Regions from separate parts of the Azonexus sp. GW821-FHT04F04 genome, predicted to be linked through region 4. Evidence: riboswitches for the same ligand, from Rfam matches in the RefSeq annotation. Region 4 holds a riboswitch; each other region holds the start of a gene.
The links. A riboswitch is a leader RNA that binds a small molecule or an ion and turns the genes downstream of it on or off. The one in region 4 is predicted to bind cobalamin.
Positions count from the first base shown of each region.

Region 1: another riboswitch for cobalamin. It lies ahead of AC07TV_RS14095 (ribonucleoside-diphosphate reductase subunit alpha); the one in region 4 lies ahead of bluB (5,6-dimethylbenzimidazole synthase).
Region 2: another riboswitch for cobalamin. It lies ahead of AC07TV_RS01370 (TonB-dependent receptor domain-containing protein); the one in region 4 lies ahead of bluB (5,6-dimethylbenzimidazole synthase).
Region 3: another riboswitch for cobalamin. It lies ahead of AC07TV_RS21035 (ribonucleoside-diphosphate reductase subunit alpha); the one in region 4 lies ahead of bluB (5,6-dimethylbenzimidazole synthase).

Region 1 is NZ_JBWKSX010000007.1:19,105-24,180, forward strand. It holds gene AC07TV_RS14075 (class I SAM-dependent methyltransferase) at 1-474, shown strand, start outside; gene AC07TV_RS14080 (cupin domain-containing protein) at 496-864, opposite strand; gene AC07TV_RS14085 (CreA family protein) at 866-1,327, opposite strand; gene AC07TV_RS14090 (3'-5' exonuclease family protein) at 1,339-2,715, opposite strand; cobalamin riboswitch at 2,844-3,045, shown strand; gene AC07TV_RS14095 (ribonucleoside-diphosphate reductase subunit alpha) at 3,207-5,076, shown strand, end outside.
Region 2 is NZ_JBWKSX010000001.1:282,185-287,260, reverse strand. It holds gene AC07TV_RS01400 (NrsF family protein) at 1-359, shown strand, start outside; gene AC07TV_RS01395 (sulfite exporter TauE/SafE family protein) at 461-1,261, opposite strand; gene AC07TV_RS01390 (EVE domain-containing protein) at 1,258-1,710, opposite strand; RNA gene ssrS (6S RNA) at 1,754-1,932, opposite strand; gene AC07TV_RS01380 (cell division protein ZapA) at 1,966-2,301, opposite strand; gene AC07TV_RS01375 (hypothetical protein) at 2,303-2,500, opposite strand; cobalamin riboswitch at 2,616-2,822, shown strand; gene AC07TV_RS01370 (TonB-dependent receptor domain-containing protein) at 2,931-4,751, shown strand; gene AC07TV_RS01365 (FecCD family ABC transporter permease) at 4,758-5,076, shown strand, end outside.
Region 3 is NZ_JBWKSX010000016.1:5,722-10,797, forward strand. It holds gene AC07TV_RS21025 (heavy metal response regulator transcription factor) at 2-679, shown strand; gene AC07TV_RS21030 (heavy metal sensor histidine kinase) at 676-2,091, shown strand; cobalamin riboswitch at 2,328-2,529, shown strand; gene AC07TV_RS21035 (ribonucleoside-diphosphate reductase subunit alpha) at 2,702-5,076, shown strand, end outside.
Region 4 is NZ_JBWKSX010000008.1:121,554-126,629, forward strand. It holds gene cobD (threonine-phosphate decarboxylase CobD) at 1-575, opposite strand, end outside; gene cbiB (adenosylcobinamide-phosphate synthase CbiB) at 568-1,482, opposite strand; gene bluB (5,6-dimethylbenzimidazole synthase) at 1,479-2,234, opposite strand; cobalamin riboswitch at 2,275-2,463, opposite strand; gene AC07TV_RS15865 (hypothetical protein) at 2,599-2,958, opposite strand; gene AC07TV_RS15870 (cobyric acid synthase) at 3,096-4,592, shown strand; gene AC07TV_RS15875 (Pvc16 family protein) at 4,568-4,993, opposite strand; gene cobU (bifunctional adenosylcobinamide kinase/adenosylcobinamide-phosphate guanylyltransferase) at 5,048-5,076, opposite strand, start outside.

The DNA of each region.
Region 1 (5,076 bases), on a different contig from region 4:
GCCTTGCTCGACGTGGCCCGGCAACGGGCGGCCGGCCATGAGCGGATCAGGGTCATCGAGGCCGATGCGACGACTTGGCAGCCCGATCAACCGGTCGATTTCGTCTTCATGTCGTATGCGCTGACGATGATTCCCGACTGGTCGCGAGTGATCGCCAATGCCCAGGCCATGCTGGCCCCGGGTGGGCGCATCGGCGTCGTTGATTTTCATCTGCCAGCCGCCGGTGGTCGATTGAGCAACACCTTCTGGCGCAAATGGTTCGGCCATGACGGCGTGCATTTGTCGGGAGAGCACCTGGCCATGCTCAGGCGAATGTTCGTCGAGCAGTTTTCGGCTGAGCTGCGGGCACCGGTTCCCTATCTGCCGGGCGTTCAGGCACCGTATTACCTGTTTGTCGGGGAGCGGCCTGAACTGGTAGGCGAGGGGAGTCAGCTTTCGGCGACACTGCCGGAATGGTTGAAGAAGGCGGGCTGACGCCAACAGGCGGCGTATTTCCTAAGCCGACTCCGCCAGCAAAATCGTATCCTCGTGCGAATAAGCCGGCGCACAGCAACACAGAATGACCAGCGTCGCTTCCCCCGTATTCACCACGCAATGCGGCGTCCCGGGCGGGATCAGCACGCTGTCGCCGGGGCCGATCGGGAATTTTTCAGCGCCCAGTGTCATGATTCCCGTGCCGCCGGTGACGTGGTAAATCTCTTCGGTCACTTCATGGCGATGCAGCAAGGTCGTGCAGCCGGCCGGCACCAGCGCTTCGGCCAGACTCTGGTTTCGCGCGCCGTGGTGGGCCGGGTGCAGCAATTCGCGGATTTCCGAGCCGTCCTTGGTGATGTAGGGGCTGATCGCGTCGCGCGAGGTTTTCACCTTACTTGCCGCCCCACGGCTGGATCGGCACGGTCGAGATGGCATTGGCCGGGGCGCCTTCGATGATCTTGCGGCTGATCGCCATGTAAATCAGGACGTTGCGCTTGTGGTCGAAGAAGCGATGGACATCGGTTTCCTTGAAGAAAATCGAGGTGTCGTTGCTGAACACGATTTCGTCTTCCGACAGCTTGGGGGGCAGGGTGATCGGGCCGATCTGGCGGCAGGCCAGCGAGAACTGCGACGGATCTTCGGCCAGCCCGAAGCTGCCCTTGACGCCACCGGTGCGGGCCTGGCTGACGTGGCAGGTCACACCGGGAATCTTCGGGTCGTCGTAGGCGTAAATGCAGACCCGGTGATTGGCTCCGATCAGTTTCCAGGTCGTTGTCGAGCAGCCGATTTCTTCGGCGACGGTGGGCAGGGAGAAAGCCGAGAGGGTGGCGATAACAAGGGCGGCGGTTTTCATGATGGTTCCGTTCAGGATGGTCGGCTCGATGATAACGGAATCAGCTTGCCGACGTATTTTGTGAGGATTTTGTAGATGTCGCGGTCAAAGGCCGGGCGCGGGCTGTCGAGCAGGGCGTGCAGTTCTTCGTCCGAGGCGGCGCTGCCGAGGTAGCGCCAGCCTTCGATCAGGTGGATTTGGTCGCCCTCGCGAAACAGCCCCGGGCCGGCGAAGGGCCAGGCGACGAGCTTGAGGCCGACGAGCGCCGAGATCAGACGAACTGTATGTTTGGCGTAGGGTTCGGCGCCAATGCAGGCCCCCTTGCAACGGCGGATCTGGTGGCCGAAGCACGGTTTGCCGGGTTTTACTTTTTCCAGCCCGAGCAGCACATCGCACAGATTGTGCGACTGGGCCAGTGCTTGCAGCACCTTGTTGGCTTCTTTTGTGGTCTTGAACAGGCCGTAGCAGGCACTGGTCAGGCCGGCATCGATATCGGCCAGGGCCATGAGTTGCGGGCGCAGCCAGCCTTCGCCCTCGTCGACCAGCGTCCATGTGCAGGCCTCGTCGTTCTTGCGCAATTGGCGGTTGTGACTTGGCTGCAATTGCTTGACCAGCGCCGATTCCTTGAGCAGCGCGCCAATTTCACCAGCCGTTTCGACCCAGTCGATGCGCTTGACCTGCTGGGCGAGTTCCATTTCCTTGGCAGCGCTGTGGTCGCCAGCAAAATGCGAGAGCACGCGCTGGCGGATGTCCTTGGCCTTGCCGACATAGAGCGGCAGATTGTTTTCACCGTAAAACAGATAAACGCCGGGGCCTTCGGGCAATTCATCGATGATCCCGGCGTCGAGATGCGGTGGCAGGCTGGGGTGGGCGTTCTGCGCCTTGAGCGCGGCTTCGATGTCGTGAATGCTGCGGTCGACGTGGATTTTTTGCCAAAACTGGTGGATCAGTTGCGCGTCGGCCAGCGCCCGGTGCCGGGCCTCGGCCTGCAGGTCATGACGCTCGATCAGGCTGTCGAGATTGTGCCGCTTGTGCTCGGGAAACAAGGTGCGCGACAGCTTGACGGTGCACAACACCGAGGCGCGAAACGTGATGCCGAGGCGCTTGAACTCGTTCTTGAGAAAGCCATAGTCGAAACGCGCGTTGTGGGCAATGAACAGCCGGCCTTCGAGGCGCTTCATGGTTTCGGCGGCGACAGCCTCGAACGGCGGCGCATCGGCCACCATGTCGTTGCTGATACCGGTCAGTTGCTCGATGAAAGGCGGAATCCGCATGCCGGGATTGACCAGCTGCTGCCATTCGCGCACGGAACCGTCGGCATCGACTTCGACAATACCGATTTCGGTGATGCGGTCATGGGTGGCGGTGGCGCCGGTGGTTTCGAGGTCTACGAAGGCTAGGGGTCGCATGGACGGATTTTCTCACGGACGGCATCCTCTGGCGTCTGTTCCGGTAAAAAACACTACCGGTAGTGTCTGGTGTGAGTACTGAGGCCTTATTTAGTGTTCCGGTGTTGACCATGGCATGCGTCGTCGTTAGACTCGGCGCTGTTGATGGTTCCCTTTCAGGGGATTAAAACGGGAATCCGGTGCCAGGCCGCAAGGTCTGAATTCCGGGGCTGCCCCCGCAACTGTAATCGGCGAGCGTTTCGCCAACACATGCCACTGGATGCGTCCGGGAAGGCGGGTGAAACGCAATGAACCGAGAGCCAGGAGACCTGCCACGACAAATTTCTTTCATGTTTTTGGGGCGGGGTGTCCCTGACGAGAGGTTTTTTGCGTGGTCCATTGCTGTTTGTCCGTCGTGTCCAGTCGTTGCCGGGTTTGTCTCCGCAGCGCTGGTCCGCGTGCGCCGGCCGGTTACGCACTCGGTTCTCCGCCCCCCGATACGGAGAATCGCCTTGCCATCCAATGTCCAGTCTCTTTCAGCCGCTAACGCCTTCGCGGTTGCTGCTCTGCAAGTCATCCGCCGCAACGGCGCGCTCGTTGCCTTCGACGCCGACAAGATCGCCGTCGCGCTGAGCAAGGCCTTTCTTGCTGTCGAGGGCAGCCAGAGCGCGGTGTCGTCGCGTCTGCGCGAGGTCGTCGCCCGCCTGACGCAGACGGTGGTCAATTCGCTGACCCGCCGCCTGCCCGACGGCGGCACGGTGCATATCGAGGACATCCAGGATCAGGTTGAACTGGCGTTGATGCGCGCTGGCGAGCATGACGTGGCCCGCGCCTACGTGCTTTACCGCGAGCGCCGCGCCGGTGAGCGGGCGGCCAGCCATGGGGACGAGCCCGCTGTTATCGAACTCCATGTGCTCGATAACGGCGTGCGTCAGCCGCTTGATCGCGCCTTGCTGCTCAGGAATTGCGAAGCTGCCTGCTTCGGGCTTGGCGACGTGGTTTCGGGTAAAACCATCTTTGATAGCGCCCTGAAAAATCTCTACGACGGGGTGCCGCTGGCCGACGTTTACCAGGCGCTGATCCTTGCCGCGCGCACCCTGATCGAGCGCGAGCCAGCCTACAACCAGGTCACCGCCCGCCTGTTGCTGGCCAGCCTGGGGCGCGAAGTGCTCGGCCGGCCGGTGAAGCTGGATGAGCTTGCCACGGTCAACCCGGAATATTTGCCAAATTTCATCAAGCAGGGCATCGCCGCGGAGTTGCTCGACCCGCGCCTCGCCAGCTTCGACCTGCTGCGTCTGGCCGCCGCGCTCAAGCCGGAACGCGACCTGCAGTTTGGCTACCTTGGGCTACAGACGCTGTATGACCGCTATTTCCTGCACATCGAAGGACGCCGCATCGAACTGCCGCAGATTTTCTTCATGCGCGTCGCGATGGGCCTGGCGCTCAACGAAATCGACCGCGAAGCCCGCGCCATCGAGTTCTACGACCTGATTTCCAGCTTCGATTTCATGTGCTCGACGCCGACGCTGTTCAACAGCGGCACGCTGCATTCGCAGCTGTCGTCGTGCTACCTGACCACCGTCGCCGACGATCTCGACGGCATCTACCAGAGCATCAAGGAAAACGCGCTGTTGCAGAAATACGCCGGCGGCCTCGGCAACGACTGGACGCCGGTGCGCTCTCTGGGCAGCCGGATCAAGGGCACCAACGGCCAGAGTCAGGGCGTTATTCCTTTCCTGAAAGTGGTCAATGACACGGCGGTCGCCGTGAACCAGGGCGGCAAGCGCAAAGGCGCCGTCTGCGCCTATCTCGAAACCTGGCACCTCGACATCGAGGAATTCCTCGACTTGCGCAAGAACACCGGCGACGAGCGCCGCCGTACGCACGACATGAACACGGCCAACTGGATTCCCGACCTGTTCATGAAACGGGTGATGGACAACGCCGAATGGACGTTGTTTTCACCGGTCGATGTACCCGATCTTCACGAAAAATTCGGCGCCGAGTTCGAGGTGGCCTACGTCGGCTACGAGGTGCAGGCCGCCGCCGGCCGGCTCAAGCTGCACAAGAAAATCCCCGCCGTCCAGCTGTGGCGCAAGATGCTGACCATGCTGTTCGAAACCGGCCATCCGTGGATCACTTTCAAGGATGCCTGCAACCTGCGCTCGCCGCAGCAGCACTGCGGCGTCGTGCATTCGAGCAACCTGTGCACCGAGATCACGCTCAATACCTCGGACGAGGAAACCGCCGTCTGCAACCTTGGCTCCGTCAATCTGCTGGCGCATCTGAAGGACGGCGCCTTGGATCAGGCCAAGCTGGCCCGCACCGTGAGCACCGCTTTGCGCATGCTCGACAACGTCGTCGACATCAACTTTTACGCCA
Region 2 (5,076 bases), on a different contig from region 4:
GCCCTCTGGCTTTGCTCCCAGGCGTTCTATTTCTTCTCGCCGGCGCGCTCTTCGATCGCAGCGGCATCCCGCCACTAGGGGTGCGACAACTGTCCGCGCCAATTTGTGTAGGGGTCATCGTCGCCGCCGCCCTTCCTGGCCTCATCATCATTCAGGCCGGATTGCGCAGGGGTATTCCGACTCGGCTTGCCGCCGCTGGCGCGATTTCCGGTGTCCTGTCGGGCTCGCTCGCAGCCTTGGCTTATACGGTTGCATGCGTAAACGATGGCGCCATGTTTGTCGCCATCTGGTACGTGGTCGCAATCTCCATCACGACTGCGATTGGGGCGTTTACCGGCCGCTACGTGCTGGCCTGGTAGCTACATCCGTTCGCCATCAGTATCTGGCGATGGCGGCATGGGTGGATAGGGGTCGCCTATTCTCCGGGGTCGCTCCGAGAACAAGCAATCTCATAATCCGCCTAGCCGATCAGGCTGTACAACATCTTGGTGGCGAGCAGGGCGAGAAAACCGCCGAATGCCCGCTTCAGTTGTTTGACCGGCAATTTGTGCGCCAGTTTGGCGCCGACCGGCGCCATCAGGATGCTCATCACGACGATGCCGACGAAAGCCGGAAGGTATATGTAGCCCAGCGAATAATTGGGCAAACCAGTGTCACTCCAACCAGCAACGATGTAGCCGATGGCGCCAGCCAGGGCAATCGGAAAACCGAGCGCCGACGAGGTGCCAACCGCCGAGTGGATGGCAACATTACAGAACAGCATGAACGGCACCGATAGAAAACCGCCCCCCGCAGCAACCAGACTCGACACGCCCCCAATAGCGCCCCCGACAGCAAACAATCCGGCCGGTCCGGGCAGTTGCCGGTGGGCTTGCGGCTTGAAATCGAGGATCATCTGGATCGAGGCGTAATAAACGATGACGACAAAAATCACCGTCATCGGCCCGGTCGGCACCTGACCAGCGACCAGCGAGCCAGCAAAAGTCCCAAGCACCAGACCCGGCGCCAGATTGCGGACAACATCCCAACGCACCGCGCCATGCGCATGGTGGGCGCGCATGCTGGAAATGGACGTGAAAACGATGGTCGCCATCGAGGTACCGAGCGCCAGATGCATGACATGCTCCGGCGGGAAGTTCTGGGCGACGAACAGCATGTACATGAACGGGACGAGGGTCAGCCCGCCGCCAACGCCGAACAGACCGGCAACGAAGCCGCCGAAGATTCCCAGCAGGGGATAGGCCAGCCACCAGATTGTCATGAGTTATCTGCCATGAGACGGTTGATGAATGCCCACTCGTCGGGCGTGACCGGCATGATCGACAGGCGGTTGCCGCGGGCAAGGAGGCGCATGTTGGCAAGCTCCGGATAACCGCGCAGTTTGGCCAGCGGAATCAGGTGCGACTTGCTGACGAACCGGACATCGCGCAGCCACCAGCGCGGATTTTCCGGTTTCGATTTTGGGTCAAAATACCGGTTGACCGTAGCAAACTGCGTCTCGTCCGGATAAGGCTCGGAACATACTTCGCAAATGCCGGCAATGCCCGGTTCGGCGCAACTGGAGTGGTAAAAGAAGGCAAGGTCACCGACCTGCATCGCATCGCGCATGAAATTTCGCGCCTGATAGTTGCGTACACCGAACCACGGAAACGCCTGTCCCGGCGCGCCAGCGAGGTCGTCGATGGAAACCTCGTCCGGCTCCGATTTCATCAGCCAATATTGCATGCGTTCAGGTAATTTCGAGGGCAAAAAAAAGGCCCCCGCAAGTGCCGTCAGGCCGGCATCCTGAACCTGGGTCCAGAGTGGTCGCATTCCTTCCGCATCAGGCACGCTCACTGGGAGCGCGCACAACAGCGGATTGATGGTCCGCAACCGATGCCAATTAGCATTGGTTCAAGGAATGTATGGCCTTAACAAACACCGCAGGGGACGCTCGGCGGGCGGCGCCGGGGTCAGCAGAACCGACTACAGGTCCAGTTGCTGCTGGGGCGCAAGCACGGCATCAAGTCGTGCTCCCATGTCACCGATTCTACGCTTCGTTTCGGAAGTATCAACTGCTTCCGAGAACTCTTTTCCAGCCCCGCCGGCAGCCCCGGAAAGGTGCTCGTGGGCAATGTTCAGGGCAGCCATGACGGCGACGCGTTCGGCGATGGTGTTCTTGGTGCGCTGCGCGATGTCACGCATTTTGTTGTCGACCAGATCAACCGCCGAGAGCAGGGCATCACGCTCTTCTGGCGTGCAGGCGACGCGGTATTCGCGACCCATGATCTTGACGTCGAGGAAATTCGGCTCGCCACTCATCTCAGACATCCTCGGGAATCTTGTCCATCAGACCTTCAAGTCGCTCGCGGGCGACCGTCATCGTCTGCCGCAGATGCAGCCGTTCAGCCTCGGCCGCGGTCATCTGGTTCTTCAAAACCTCATTCTCGGCGCGCAACTGATGAACCAGTGCGACAACCTGTTCGATTTTGGCTTCTAGCGTTTCGAGTTCCACATTCATGCGACGAACTATAGAGGGAAAAACGCCGCGTGGTCAAGGACTAAGCCATTATTCTAAAAGTGGTTTATAGCAAACACCAGCATGCCGCCTGATGCGCTGCAGCACGAATGAATGTAGAATGCGCGCCGTGTCAGGTGCTGCGTAAGGTTTCTCCAAACGCAGTTAAACGGGAAAGCGGTGCGTCTCCAACGAGACAAATCCGCTGCTGCCCCCGCAACGGTAAGCAAGTGCGGGCGTATCAACATGCCACTGGGTGCCAACCTGGGAAGGCGATACGTCAAGACTTGTGAGCCCGGATACCGGCCTGAGACAAAAAGCGGAAGTGCCACGGGGGTGTGGTGCGGGTTAACGCAACCAGCCCTTCTCCCCTCGCACTTCCTTTTCAATGCTCTTCCGGCATGCGGGGACGCCCGCCGGGAAAAGGAAAACCATGTATCCACGTTTGAAACCAATGGCCGCGCTGCTGGCCTTGTCTTTTGCCCCTGCGGCTTTCGCCGTCGACCAGCTCGCCGCACTTGACCCCATTCTGATCACTGCAACGCGTCAGGAAATGCGCGTCGCGGAACAGTTGTCGGATGTTTCCGTGATCGAACGCGAAACCATTGATGCGGCCGGCCAATCGAGCCTCGAAGAAATTCTGTCGCGGCAACCGGGCATCGAATTTTCGGTCAACGGCAGCTTCGGTGCCAGCTCATCGCTGTACATGCGCGGCACAAGCGGCGCCCATGTGTTGCTGCTGGTGGATGGCATGCGCATGGGATCGGCCACTTCGGGCAGCGCTTCATGGAATCGCATCCCAGCTAGCCAGATCGAGCGTATCGAAATCGTCCGCGGCCCGGCCTCATCGCTCTATGGCAGCGATGCCATCGGCGGGGTCATTCAGGTATTCACTCGCCAAAGTGACGGACCTCTCCGCTTTTATGGCGAAGTGGGCGCTGGCTCTTACGATACCGCCTCGGCCTCCGGTGGATTTTCTGGCGCGCAGAACGGCTGGCGTTACGCACTGAATGCGGCCACCCATTCGACTGCCGGTTTCAACAGCAAGCCGTGGACCGCCACAGCCAACAAGGATCGCGACGGTTTCTGGATGAACAGCCTGAGCGGCCGGCTGGCCTACAGCTTTGCCAAGGGCCATGAAGCCGGCATCAATTTCTTTTACAGCGACGGGGAAAGCAAGTACGACGGCAGCGGCGCAACGGTCGACTGGCGTAACCGGAACAGCGTGAGCAGCATGAATGCGTTCATAAAAAACGCGCTGACTGAAAACTGGACCAGCACGGTCACTGTCGGGACGAGCGCCGATGATTCCGATGACATCAAGAACGGGTTGCGAAACAGCAATTTCCGGACTGATCAGCGCCAATATTCCTGGCAAAACGATCTGCGCACCCGGTTTGGCAATTTCCTGCTCGCCGCCGAGCGCCTGGAACAGGAGGTCGACACCACGGCCGCCTACGCCGTCCGCGAACGAACCAACAATTCCCTGCTCGGTGGCTGGACGTTTGGCTACGAAGCGCACCGCCTGCAGGCCAACCTGCGCCGCGACGACAATTCGCAGTTCGGCGAAAAGACGACCGGCTCGCTGGCCTACGGCTATCGCTTCTCGCGCAACTGGCGTGCCAACGTGGGTTACGGCACCGCCTTCAAGGCACCGACCTTCAACGACCTCTACTACCCCCTGAGTTTTGGCTATCACGGCAACCCCAACCTTGTGCCGGAAAATGCCCGCAACCGCGAAGCGGCCTTGCATTTCGAAACCGGTACACAGCACGTTTCGCTGACCTGGTATCTGAATCGCGTCGAAAACCTGATCGTGTGGACCAATACGCCGAGCAACGTCGGCAGCGCGCGACTGGAAGGCATCACCCTGGCCTACGAGGGCGTGCTTGCCGGCCTCAACGTTCAGGCCAGTTACGACTATCTGGACGCCAAGGATCTGGACACCGATCTTCGTCTGGCCCGCCGCGCGCAGAATCGCGTCGCCGCAGCCATCGGCAAAACGCATGGCGCCTGGGAATGGCGCGTCGAGGAACAGGTCAGCGACGACCGCATGGATTATCCTTTCGGCCAGCCGGCCAAGAAGTTGGGCGGTTATTCGCTCACCAACCTCTATGGAGCCTATCGATTTGCCAAGGACTGGTCGGTTTTCGCCCGGGTCAACAATCTGTTCGACCGAGAGTACGTGTTGGCCGACACCTATGCCACGCCGGGCATGAACGCCTTCGTCGGTATCCGCTACAGTCCGAAGTAACAATTCATGCCCACCCGTCACCGCGCCTTCCTGATTCTCGCCAGCCTCGGCCTTCTGGCCGTGGCGAGTATCGGGCTGGCGTTGACAGTGGGTAGTTTCAAGGTTTCCTACGGTGAAGTGCTGGCTGCGCTGCTGGGCAGTGAAGGCGGGGCCGGCGATGTCGTGCTGCAGCTTCGCCTGCCGCGCGCCTTGGCCGGCTTTGCCTGCGGCGGGCTGCTCGCCCTGGCTGGCGCGCTGATGCAGGTTTTGCTCCGTAATCCGCTGGCCGATCCTTACGTGCTGGGCATCTCCGGCGGCGCCGGGGTCGGGGCGATGTTCGCCATGC
Region 3 (5,076 bases), on a different contig from region 4:
CATGAAAATATTGGTCGTAGAAGATGAACCAAAGACCGGGATATACCTGAAACAAGGTCTCGTCGAGGCTGGCTTCGTGGTCGATCTGGTGGCTAACGGCCTGGACGGCTTGCATTTGGCGCTGACCGAGGCGCATGATCTGGCCATCCTCGACGTCATGCTGCCGGGTATCGATGGCTGGCAGGTGTTGCAGGGAATTCGGCGGGCCGGGAAAGAGATGCCCGTATTGTTCCTGACCGCCCGGGATCAAGTGGAAGACCGAGTCAAGGGCCTGGAGTTGGGTGCGGACGACTACCTGGTCAAACCGTTTGCCTTTTCCGAGTTGCTGGCCCGTGTCAGAACCTTGTTGCGGCGGGGTGGGAAGGCAAAAGAGTCGGAGTTTCTGCGTGCAGCTGACCTTGAACTCGATCTGCTGCGCCGTCGGGTGACCCGTGCGGGGAAACGTATCGACCTGACCGCCAAGGAGTTCGCCTTGCTCGAACTATTGCTGCGCCGCCAGGGTGAGGTGTTGCCCCGTTCATTGATCGCCTCCCAGGTTTGGGACATGAATTTCGACAGTGACACGAATGTCATTGAAGTCGCCATCAAACGCCTGCGGGTCAAGATTGACGAAGGCTTCGAACCGAAGCTGGTGCGCACGGTCAGGGGCATGGGCTACGTTTTGGAGATTACCGATTGAGTCAAACACAGAGTCGATCACTGACGCTTCACCTAACCTTGTGGTTTGCATTGGCGTCGGTATTCGTGCTGTTCCTGCTTGGGTTGCTGATCGGGCGCTCGGTGGAACAACACTTCGAAGAGCAGGACATCGAGGTGCTGGCCGGCAAAATGGAGTTGGCCAAGCATGTTCTTGAGAAAGCGCTGGCCACGCCAAGTGGCGAGACGCTGGCAAAACAGTTGGATGAGGCTTTGACTGGGCATCACGGTTTGGTCATTGCCGTAGTCGGACCTAATCGGCAACGCTTGGATGCCCATGTAGGGCTTGTTCTGCCCACTGAATTGCTCAGCGATCGACTGGCGACCGGTAGTGGACGCCCGATCAAATGGGTCGCCGACGATGGTCTCCCATGGCGGGGCATTTCGGCCACTTTGACGTCCGGAGGCCAGGCCGGATCCTCGTATACCGTCGTGGTGGCCACCGAAATATCGCATCACGAACATTTCATGGGCGCTTTCCGGCAAACCCTGTGGGTGTTCATGCTGCTGGCCACGCTGGCCATGGGCCTGCTCGGATGGTTTGTCGTCCGGCGCGGACTGGCACCGCTGCAGACGATCAAGCGTCAAGCTGCCGCGATCACCGCCAACCGGTTGCACACCCGTCTGCCAGTCGAGGCTATTCCCCTTGAACTGGGCGACTTGGCGAGCACCCTGAACGACATGCTGTCGCGGCTGGAAGAGTCCTTTCAGCGCCTGTCGGACTTCTCGTCAGACCTTGCCCATGAACTGAGAACGCCGGTCAGCAACTTGCTGACCCAAACCCAGGTCACGCTGTCGCGCGCCAGATCGGCCGACGAATATCGGGACATTCTGGCGTCCAACGCCGAAGAGTTCGAGCGCTTGTCGCGGACGATCGCCGACATGCTTTTCCTGGCCAAGGCCGAGAACAAGCAACTCATCCCGCATCAGGAGCGACTCGAACTTGCCGACGAGGTTGCGGAATTGATGGAGTTCTACGGGTTGCTGGCCGAGGAAAAGGAAATTCGCCTGTCGGTCGTTGGGCACGGCACCGTATCCGGTGACCGTCTGATGCTGCGCCGGGCAATCAGCAATCTGCTCTCCAATGCGCTGCGCTATACCCCGGTCGGTGGAACGGTAACGGTAGCAATCGAAATGCATCGCGACGAGGTGGTTCAATTGGCCGTTGAAAACACCGGGCCAAGTATTCCAGCCGAGCACTTGCCTCGCTTGTTTGATCGTTTTTACCGTGCTGATAGCTCTCGCCAGCGGACAACCGAGGGTTCTGGCTTGGGGCTGGCAATCACGCGTTCTATCTTGGCTGCACATGGCGGGGACATCACTGTAAGCTCGACGGAGGGTATGACGAAATTCACCTTGTCGTTACCTGCGGGAGTTGAAAGTCAAATTGCTTAGCGAGGTACGGAAAGATGCTGATCGCCTTTGCAAGGCCATGTTGAGAAAAAATCGGAACCAGGAAAAATCGAACACAACAGAATCAATGCCGAGCAATCAAGCCGAAGTGATACGAGCAACAAGCCTGCAAATTGACTCGCCGAAGCCCTCGAAACTCCACTACATGTAGTGGTGTTTTTGTATTCGAGTACTAAATGTAGTGGTCGCGCGCTTGACATATCCGATATGCCCCAACTAGACTTCGAGCCGTTGAAGGTTCCCCGCAAGGGGATTAAAACGGGAATCCGGTGCCAGGCCGCAAGGTCTGAATTCCGGGGCTGCCCCCGCAACTGTAATCGGCGAGCGCTTCGCCAACACATGCCACTGGATGCGTCCGGGAAGGTAGGTGGAGCGCGCTGAACCGAGAGCCAGGAGACCTGCCGCAACGAACTTTCTTTCATGGTTTTGGGGCGGGGTGTCCCTGACGAGAGGTTTATTGCGTGTCTTTCTTGCCGTTCGTTCGCCTGACCGATTCGACCACGGGTTGCTGCCCGCGGGCGCTGCGGTCGGTCGCGCCGATTGGCGGCCGGGCGCCTCGTCGATTCTCCGCCCCCCGATACGGAGAATCGCCTTGTCATCCAATGTCCTGAGCTTATCCACCGGCAGCGAAATCGCCGCCGCCGCCCTGCAAGTCATCCGCCGCAACGGCGCGGTCGTCGCCTTCGATGCCGACAAGATCGCCGTCGCGCTGACCAAGGCCTTTCTCGCCGTCGAAGGCAGCCAGAGTGCCGTCTCGTCACGGGTGCGCGACGTCGTGGCCCACCTGACGCAGGCGGTCGTCCGTTCGCTGACCCGGCGGATGCCGGATGGCGGCACGGTGCATATCGAGGACATCCAGGACCAGGTCGAACTGGCCCTGATGCGCTCCGGCGAGCACGACGTGGCGCGGGCCTACGTGCTCTACCGCGAACGGCGGGCCAGCGAGCGTTCGGTCGCCCAGCCGCTGGCCGGCGCGCCGCTGATCCACGTTCTGGATGGCGGCCAGCGCCGGCCGCTCGACCGCGCCGAACTGGCCGGCCTGTGCGCCGATGCCTGCGCCGGGCTGGGCAGTGCGGTGGATGCCGAACGGGTGCTCGACAGCGCCATCCGCAACCTTTACGACGGCGTGCCGCTGGCTGACGTGCACCAGGCGCTGATCCTCGCCGCGCGCACCCTGATCGAACGCGAGCCGGCCTACAACCAGGTGACGGCGCGCCTGCTGCTGGCCAGCCTTGGCCGCGAAGTGCTCGGCGAAGCGCGGTCGTTGAGCGAGATTGCTGCTGTCAACAGCGAATATTTGCCCAATTTCATCGCCCAGGGCATCGAAGCCGAACTGCTCGACCCGCGCCTCGCCTCCTTCGATTTGCCGCGCCTGGCTACCGCCCTGAAGCCCGAGCGCGACCTGCAATTCGGCTACCTCGGCCTGCAGACGCTGTACGACCGTTATTTCCTGCACATCGACGGCCGTCGCATCGAACTGCCGCAGATTTTTTTCATGCGCGTCGCGATGGGCCTGGCCTTGAACGAAATCGACCGCGAAGCCCGCGCCATCGAGTTCTACGACCTGATTTCCAGCTTCGATTTCATGTGCTCGACGCCGACGTTGTTCAACAGCGGCACGCTGCATTCGCAGCTATCGTCGTGCTACCTGACCACGGTGGCCGACGATCTCGAAGGCATCTACCAGTCGATCAAGGAAAACGCCCTGCTGCAGAAATACGCCGGTGGCCTGGGCAACGACTGGACGCCGGTGCGCTCGCTGGGCAGCCGGATCAAGGGCACCAACGGCCAGAGCCAGGGCGTCATTCCCTTTCTCAAGGTGGTTAATGACACGGCGGTCGCGGTCAACCAGGGCGGCAAGCGCAAAGGCGCGGTCTGCGCCTATCTTGAAACCTGGCACCTCGACATCGAGGAATTCCTCGACCTGCGCAAGAACACTGGCGACGAGCGGCGCCGCACCCACGACATGAATACCGCCAACTGGATTCCCGACCTGTTCATGAAGCGGGTTATCGACCACGGCGAATGGACGCTGTTCTCGCCGGTCGATGTGCCCGATCTGCATGAAAAGTTCGGCGCCGAATTCGAAGCGGCGTATGTCGCCTATGAAGCCAAGGCTGCCGCCGGGAAACTGAAGCTGCACAAGAAGCTGCCCGCCGTCCAGCTCTGGCGCAAGATGCTGACCATGCTGTTCGAGACCGGGCATCCCTGGATCACCTTCAAGGATGCCTGCAACCTGCGCTCGCCGCAGCAGCACGTCGGCGTCGTGCATTCGTCCAACCTGTGCACCGAGATCACGCTGAACACTTCGGACGAGGAAACCGCCGTCTGCAATCTCGGCTCGGTCAATCTGCTGGCCCACCTCAAGGATGGCGCCCTCGACCAGGCCAAGCTGGCGCGCACCGTGCAGACCGCCTTGCGCATGCTCGACAACGTCGTCGATATCAATTTCTACGCGACGCCCAAGGCACGCAACGCCAACCTCCGCCACCGGCCGGTCGGCCTCGGTATCATGGGTTTCGCCGATTGCCTGTACGAACTCGGCCTGCCTTACGCGTCGCCGGAAGCCGTCGAATTTGCCGACCGGACCATGGAAGCCGTCTGCTACCACGCCTACGGGGCATCGACCGAACTGGCCCGCGAGCGCGGCCGCTATTCGAGCTACCCCGGCAGCCTGTGGGCCCAGCGCATCCTGCCGCTCGATTCGATCGATTTGCTGGAAGCCGGGCGGGGCGGCCATGTCGAACTCAACCGTGACTCAACGCTCGACTGGGCCGGCCTGAAGGAACGCATCGCCCGCCACGGCATGCGCAATTCCAACTGCGTCGCCATCGCGCCAACGGCGACCATTTCCAACATCGTCGGCGTCTCGGCCAGCATCGAGCCGACGTACCAGAACATCTACGTCAAATCCAACCTGTCCGGCGAATTCACCGTGGTCAACGAAGCGCTGGTCCGCGACCTCAA
Region 4 (5,076 bases):
CGCAGCACGATGAGGTTGGGCGCTTCCTCGGTGCCGGCCAACGGCGTCAGGCTCTCTGCCGGCGTCGGGTCCATGAAGGCTTCGTCGATGATCAGCCAGCCGCCACGTTTTTTGAGCTGCTGGGCGGCATCGATGGCGATCTCGCGCGGGTGGCGATCAGCCGTCGGGTTGTTCGGGTTGCAGAGCAGTACGTAGGGCGTCGCGACGGCCAGCGCGCGCGGCAGCATGGCGTTCTGCAGGAAACGCACCTTGTGCCCGGCGCGCTGCCAGGCTTGGGGGTGCTCGCTGTAAATCGGCGAAATGCAGGCCACCATGGCCCGCGGCAGCAGGGCCGGTAGCCAGTGGATGGCGGCTTGCGAACCGGCGACGGCCAACAGGTTGGCGTTGCCGTAATAGGCCGCGGCAGCGGCTTCCAGACCATCGTTTTCCTCGGGCAGACGCTGCCAGGAATCGGCCGAGAGCGGTGGTACCGGCCAACCTGCCGGGTTGATGCCAGTCGACAGATCCAGCCAGTTTTCCAGCGGGATGTTGTAGTGCGCCGCGGCTTTGCGCAGGCCGCCACCGTGTTCAAGCATTGACGAATCCAATCACGAAAAAGGTGGCCAGCCACAGCCACAGGCTGCGCTGGATCAGGCTGATCGCCCGGCTGAGGTCGGCGGCGACGGGCGCCGGGCCAGCGCCGAGCGGCGGGCGGATTTCTTCCTGGCCATGATAAATCGCCGCGCCGCCGAGCAGCACGCCGAGGCTGCCGGCGCCGGCCGACATGACCGGACCGGCATTCGGGCTGTCCCAGCCCGGCGCCTGCGCCCGCCAGCAGGCCAGCGCGTTGCGCGTCTGGCCGAGCACGGCGTAGGTCAGGGCGGTCAGGCGGGCGGGAATGAAATTCAAGGCATCGTCAAAGCGCGCGGCGAAGCGCCCGAACAGGTTGAAACGCTCGGTGCGGTAGCCCCACATCGCGTCGAGCGTGTTGGCCAGCCGGAACAGCACGGCGCCCGGCCCGCCGAGCAGGGCGAACCAGAATAGCGTACCGAAGATGGCATCGTTGCCGTTCTCCAGCACCGATTCGACGCCGGCCTTGGCGACGCCGGATTCGTCGAGCGCAGAAGTTTCGCGCGAAACGATCCAGCCGACGCGTTGCCGGGCCTCGTCGAGCCGGCCTTCCTGCAAGGGTTTGGCGATGGCCTCGGCATGCTCGCACAGGCTCTGCGCACCGATGGCGAAATAGAGCAGGACGACATCGACGGCAAACGGCGCCAGCGGCCGCAACCAGAACGCCAGCGCCACCCACGGCCCGACGGCGAGCAGCCAGGCCAGCACGCCGCCGGCCAGCGAGCGCCGGTTGAGCCGTTTTTCGATGGCCGAGGCCAGATTGCCGAAGCCGACCAGCGGGTGAAAGTGCGAGACCTCGCCAAGCAGGCGGTCGAGCAAAACCGCGCTCAGGGCAGCCAGCGGCATGGCGTAGGCGTCAAACGTGAGCGTCATGCCGGGAATACGCCCTTTTCCTGAATGTCGGACTGCATTTTGGCCAATGCCACGGTCAACGGGAAATTTTGCCCAAAATCGGAGTCGCCCCACTGCTCGAAATAGACCAGATCGTTGATCGGCAGACGCGGCAGCCAGCCCGCCTTTTCCAGCTCCGGCTTGTTGTTGAAATGGCTGACGTAGCCGATACACAAATAGGCAATCGGCACGATGTGGTGCGGAATGCCGAGCGCGTCCTGCAGCGCTTTCTCGTGAAAGATGCTCACCCAGCCGACGCCCAGCCCCTCGGCCCGCGCCGCCAGCCAGAGGTTCTGCACGGCGCACACGCTGCTGTAGAGGTCCATGGTCGGCATGTGCGTGCGGCCGAGCACCACCGGCCCGCTGCGAGAACGGTCGCAGGTGATGCACAGATTGATCGGTGCTTCGAGAATGCCCTGCAACTTGAGCTGGCTGTAAATCTCGCGCTTCTCGTTCGGGAACATCAGCGCCGCTTCGTTGTTGGCCTCGGCAAAAACGTTATGGACGCGTTGCTTCACCGCATCCGATTTCACCAGCAAAAAATTCCACGGCTGCATGAAACCGACCGACGGCGCATGATGCGCCGCCATCAGCACGCGGGCGAGCAAATCGTCGGGCACCGGCGTCGGCAAAAACTGGCCGCGCACATCGCGCCGACTGAAAATGGCCTGATAAACCGCCGCCCGATCGACGTCGGAAAAAGCTTGCGCCTGCGGCGCGGATGGGTTTTCCATGGAGTCCCCTTCTGGAAAAACAAAGGCTGCCGTCCACGCAGCCCGCAATCATCTCCCGGCCGGTCTTCTGACTTGGGTTCTTCCGGAATGCACGCCTTCCCGCGTTTGCTCGCAGTGGCCATTGTGCATCCGTCCCCCTCACAGCGTTGGGCACGTGGCGGGATCACACCGCCTTCCCGATTCTCCGTTTCGGCGCTTTCACAAAATGCCCCCGACTTTGTCGATTACGCCTCGCCGTGCAGATGCACTGTCTTCGGCTCGTCTTCGCGTCAGGGACAATTTGTGAAAGCGCCGCAAACGGCACCGAGAGATCTAAAGGGCGAAGGATAGCAGGTGGGGGTGGGGTAAGGCGATGGAGGGCGGTTCAGCCACGCAACCGTCGGACAAGAAATATGGCAAGTGCTGTAATTCCCGCGCTCAGGAACGTCAAGCCAAAATACGGCAGTCGACGGACAACTCTGGAAAATGACCTATCCTGGTCCAAGGCTTCAAATGAAATGCCGTAATGAAGGCAAACCAAATACGCAATGAGTGTTATCACCAGCCCAACCACTACAAATGCGTAGCCGGGCATTGCGGAGGCGTAAGTTTCCTTCCTGCGCACCAGCAATGTGATCGGCAATACCAGGCCAATCAACATGGCGAATCCAACGTAGGTCAGATTGAGTCGGATGGAAATGAGCGCGGTGATGATCGCAATCGGGAAGAAGGTAAGCCGTTCCATTGATGTGGGGCCAATTGATTTTGTCTGGTGCTGGCGCCTTAAGTCTAATGGCATTTAATGCCTCGCGTACGGATTACGCAAGGTCCGGACAGTGCACTAATCCGGGATAATCCCAGCTTTCATTTTTGACACGATCCATGCCCTGTTCCTTCCTCATGGTCCAAGGGACCACTTCCGATGCCGGCAAGACGACGCTGGTTGCCGCCTTGTGCCGCATCCTGCAGCGTCGGGGCGTGCGTGTCGCGCCGTTCAAGCCGCAGAACATGGCGCTGAATTCGGCGGTGACGGTGGATGGTGGCGAGATCGGGCGGGCGCAGGCGTTGCAGGCGCTGGCTTGCGGGCTGGCGCCGCATACCGATTTCAATCCGGTGTTGTTGAAGCCGACGACGGACAAGAAGGCGCAGGTCATCATTCATGGTAAGGTGGCTTTCGACCTTGATGCCAAGGCCTATCACGAGTACAAGCCGCGGGCGATGGGGGCGGTACTCGAGTCGTGGGCGCGGCTAACGGCGGCTTACGACTGCGTGGTGGTCGAGGGGGCCGGGTCGCCGGCCGAGATCAATTTGCGCGACCGCGACATCGCCAACATGGGTTTTGCCGAGGCGGTCGATTGCCCGGTGATCATCGTTGCCGACATCGATCGGGGCGGGGTTTTCGCCCATCTCGTCGGCACGCTGGAGCTGCTGTCGCCGACCGAGCAGGCGCGGGTCAAGGGCTTCGTCATCAACCGTTTTCGCGGCGACATCGCGCTGCTTGAATCGGGCCTGACCTGGCTGGAAGAGCGGACCGGCAAGCCGGTTCTCGGTGTTTTGCCTTATTTGCACGGCCTGATGCTCGATGCCGAGGACGCCATCGCGACTGCCACGGTCGACCGGGAAAAAACGCCAAAATTGAAAGTCATCGCGCCGGCTTACCCGCGTGTTTCCAACCACAACGACCTTGACCCATTACGCCTGCACCCGGAAGTCGATTTCCGCTGGATCGGCCCGGGCGAAACGGCGCCGGCGGCCGACCTGATCGTTCTGCCCGGTTCCAAGGCTGTCCGTGCCGATATCGACTGGCTGCGCGAAAAGGGCTGGGCGGCGGCCATTCACAAGCATCTGCGTTATGGCGGCAAGGTGGTCGGCCTATGCGGCGGCTACCAGATGCTGGGCCAATTGATCCACGATCCGCAGGGGCTGGAAGGCCAGCCGGGCAGCACGCCGGGGCTGGGCGTGCTGGATGTGGAAACGACGCTCGAAGCCGAGAAGCAGCTACGAAATGTGAGTGGTCACTTGTCGCTTCCCGGCCAGCCAGCGATGACAGGCTACGAGATTCACCTCGGCGTGACGCGCGGCACCGGCTTGGCGCAAAGCGCCGTTCAGCTGGCGGATGGCGTGCCCGACGGTGCCATTTCCCCCGACAACCAGGTCTTCGCAACCTATTGTCACGGCGTTTTCGATCACCCGGAAGCGCTGACCGCCTTGCTCGCCTGGGCCGGCATGCAGGAAACCGAGCAGGTCGATTTCGCCGCCCGGCGCGAGGCCGATCTTGAACGTCTGGCCGACTCGGTCGAGGCCGCGCTGGATTGGAAAAAAATGGCCGATCTGCTTCCGGGCGGCTTTGAATCTCAGCCCGTCGAACGCAGCGTATAAGCCAGGCAAAGCCGTAGCGGGATAGCGGCGGCGGTGAACAGGTCGGTCAGTTCGCTGGTGCTCAGGGTGGCCGGCATGACGCTGACCCGACCGTTGCCAACCTCGAAAACCGGGGTTTCGAGCAGCGACCGGCGGGCGGACTCGAGGGCGCTGATCGTCTCGCCATCCAGATTGGTGCTGGCCAGCACGAGAAAATGAATGGCCGGGGCCGGGGCGCCGCTCAGCGGATCGTTGTCGGGCGTGCGCGGCAACGGTGTGCTGCGCACGCGGGTATCTTCTTCGATGCGCCAGGGCCAGATGTAAAGGCCCGCGGTGTCATCCGGCCGGCTGATGCGGACGGGCAGGGTGGCGTGTTTGGCGATGACTTCGCGCAAGGCGGTGAGGCGGGTGAAAAGGGGCATGGCGTTCTCCTGAACGTGCCGGGTGGCTGGTCAGGCTAGCACAGCGCAGCGTGGTTAGCCGGGCTGTTTGAGGCTCAGCGGCA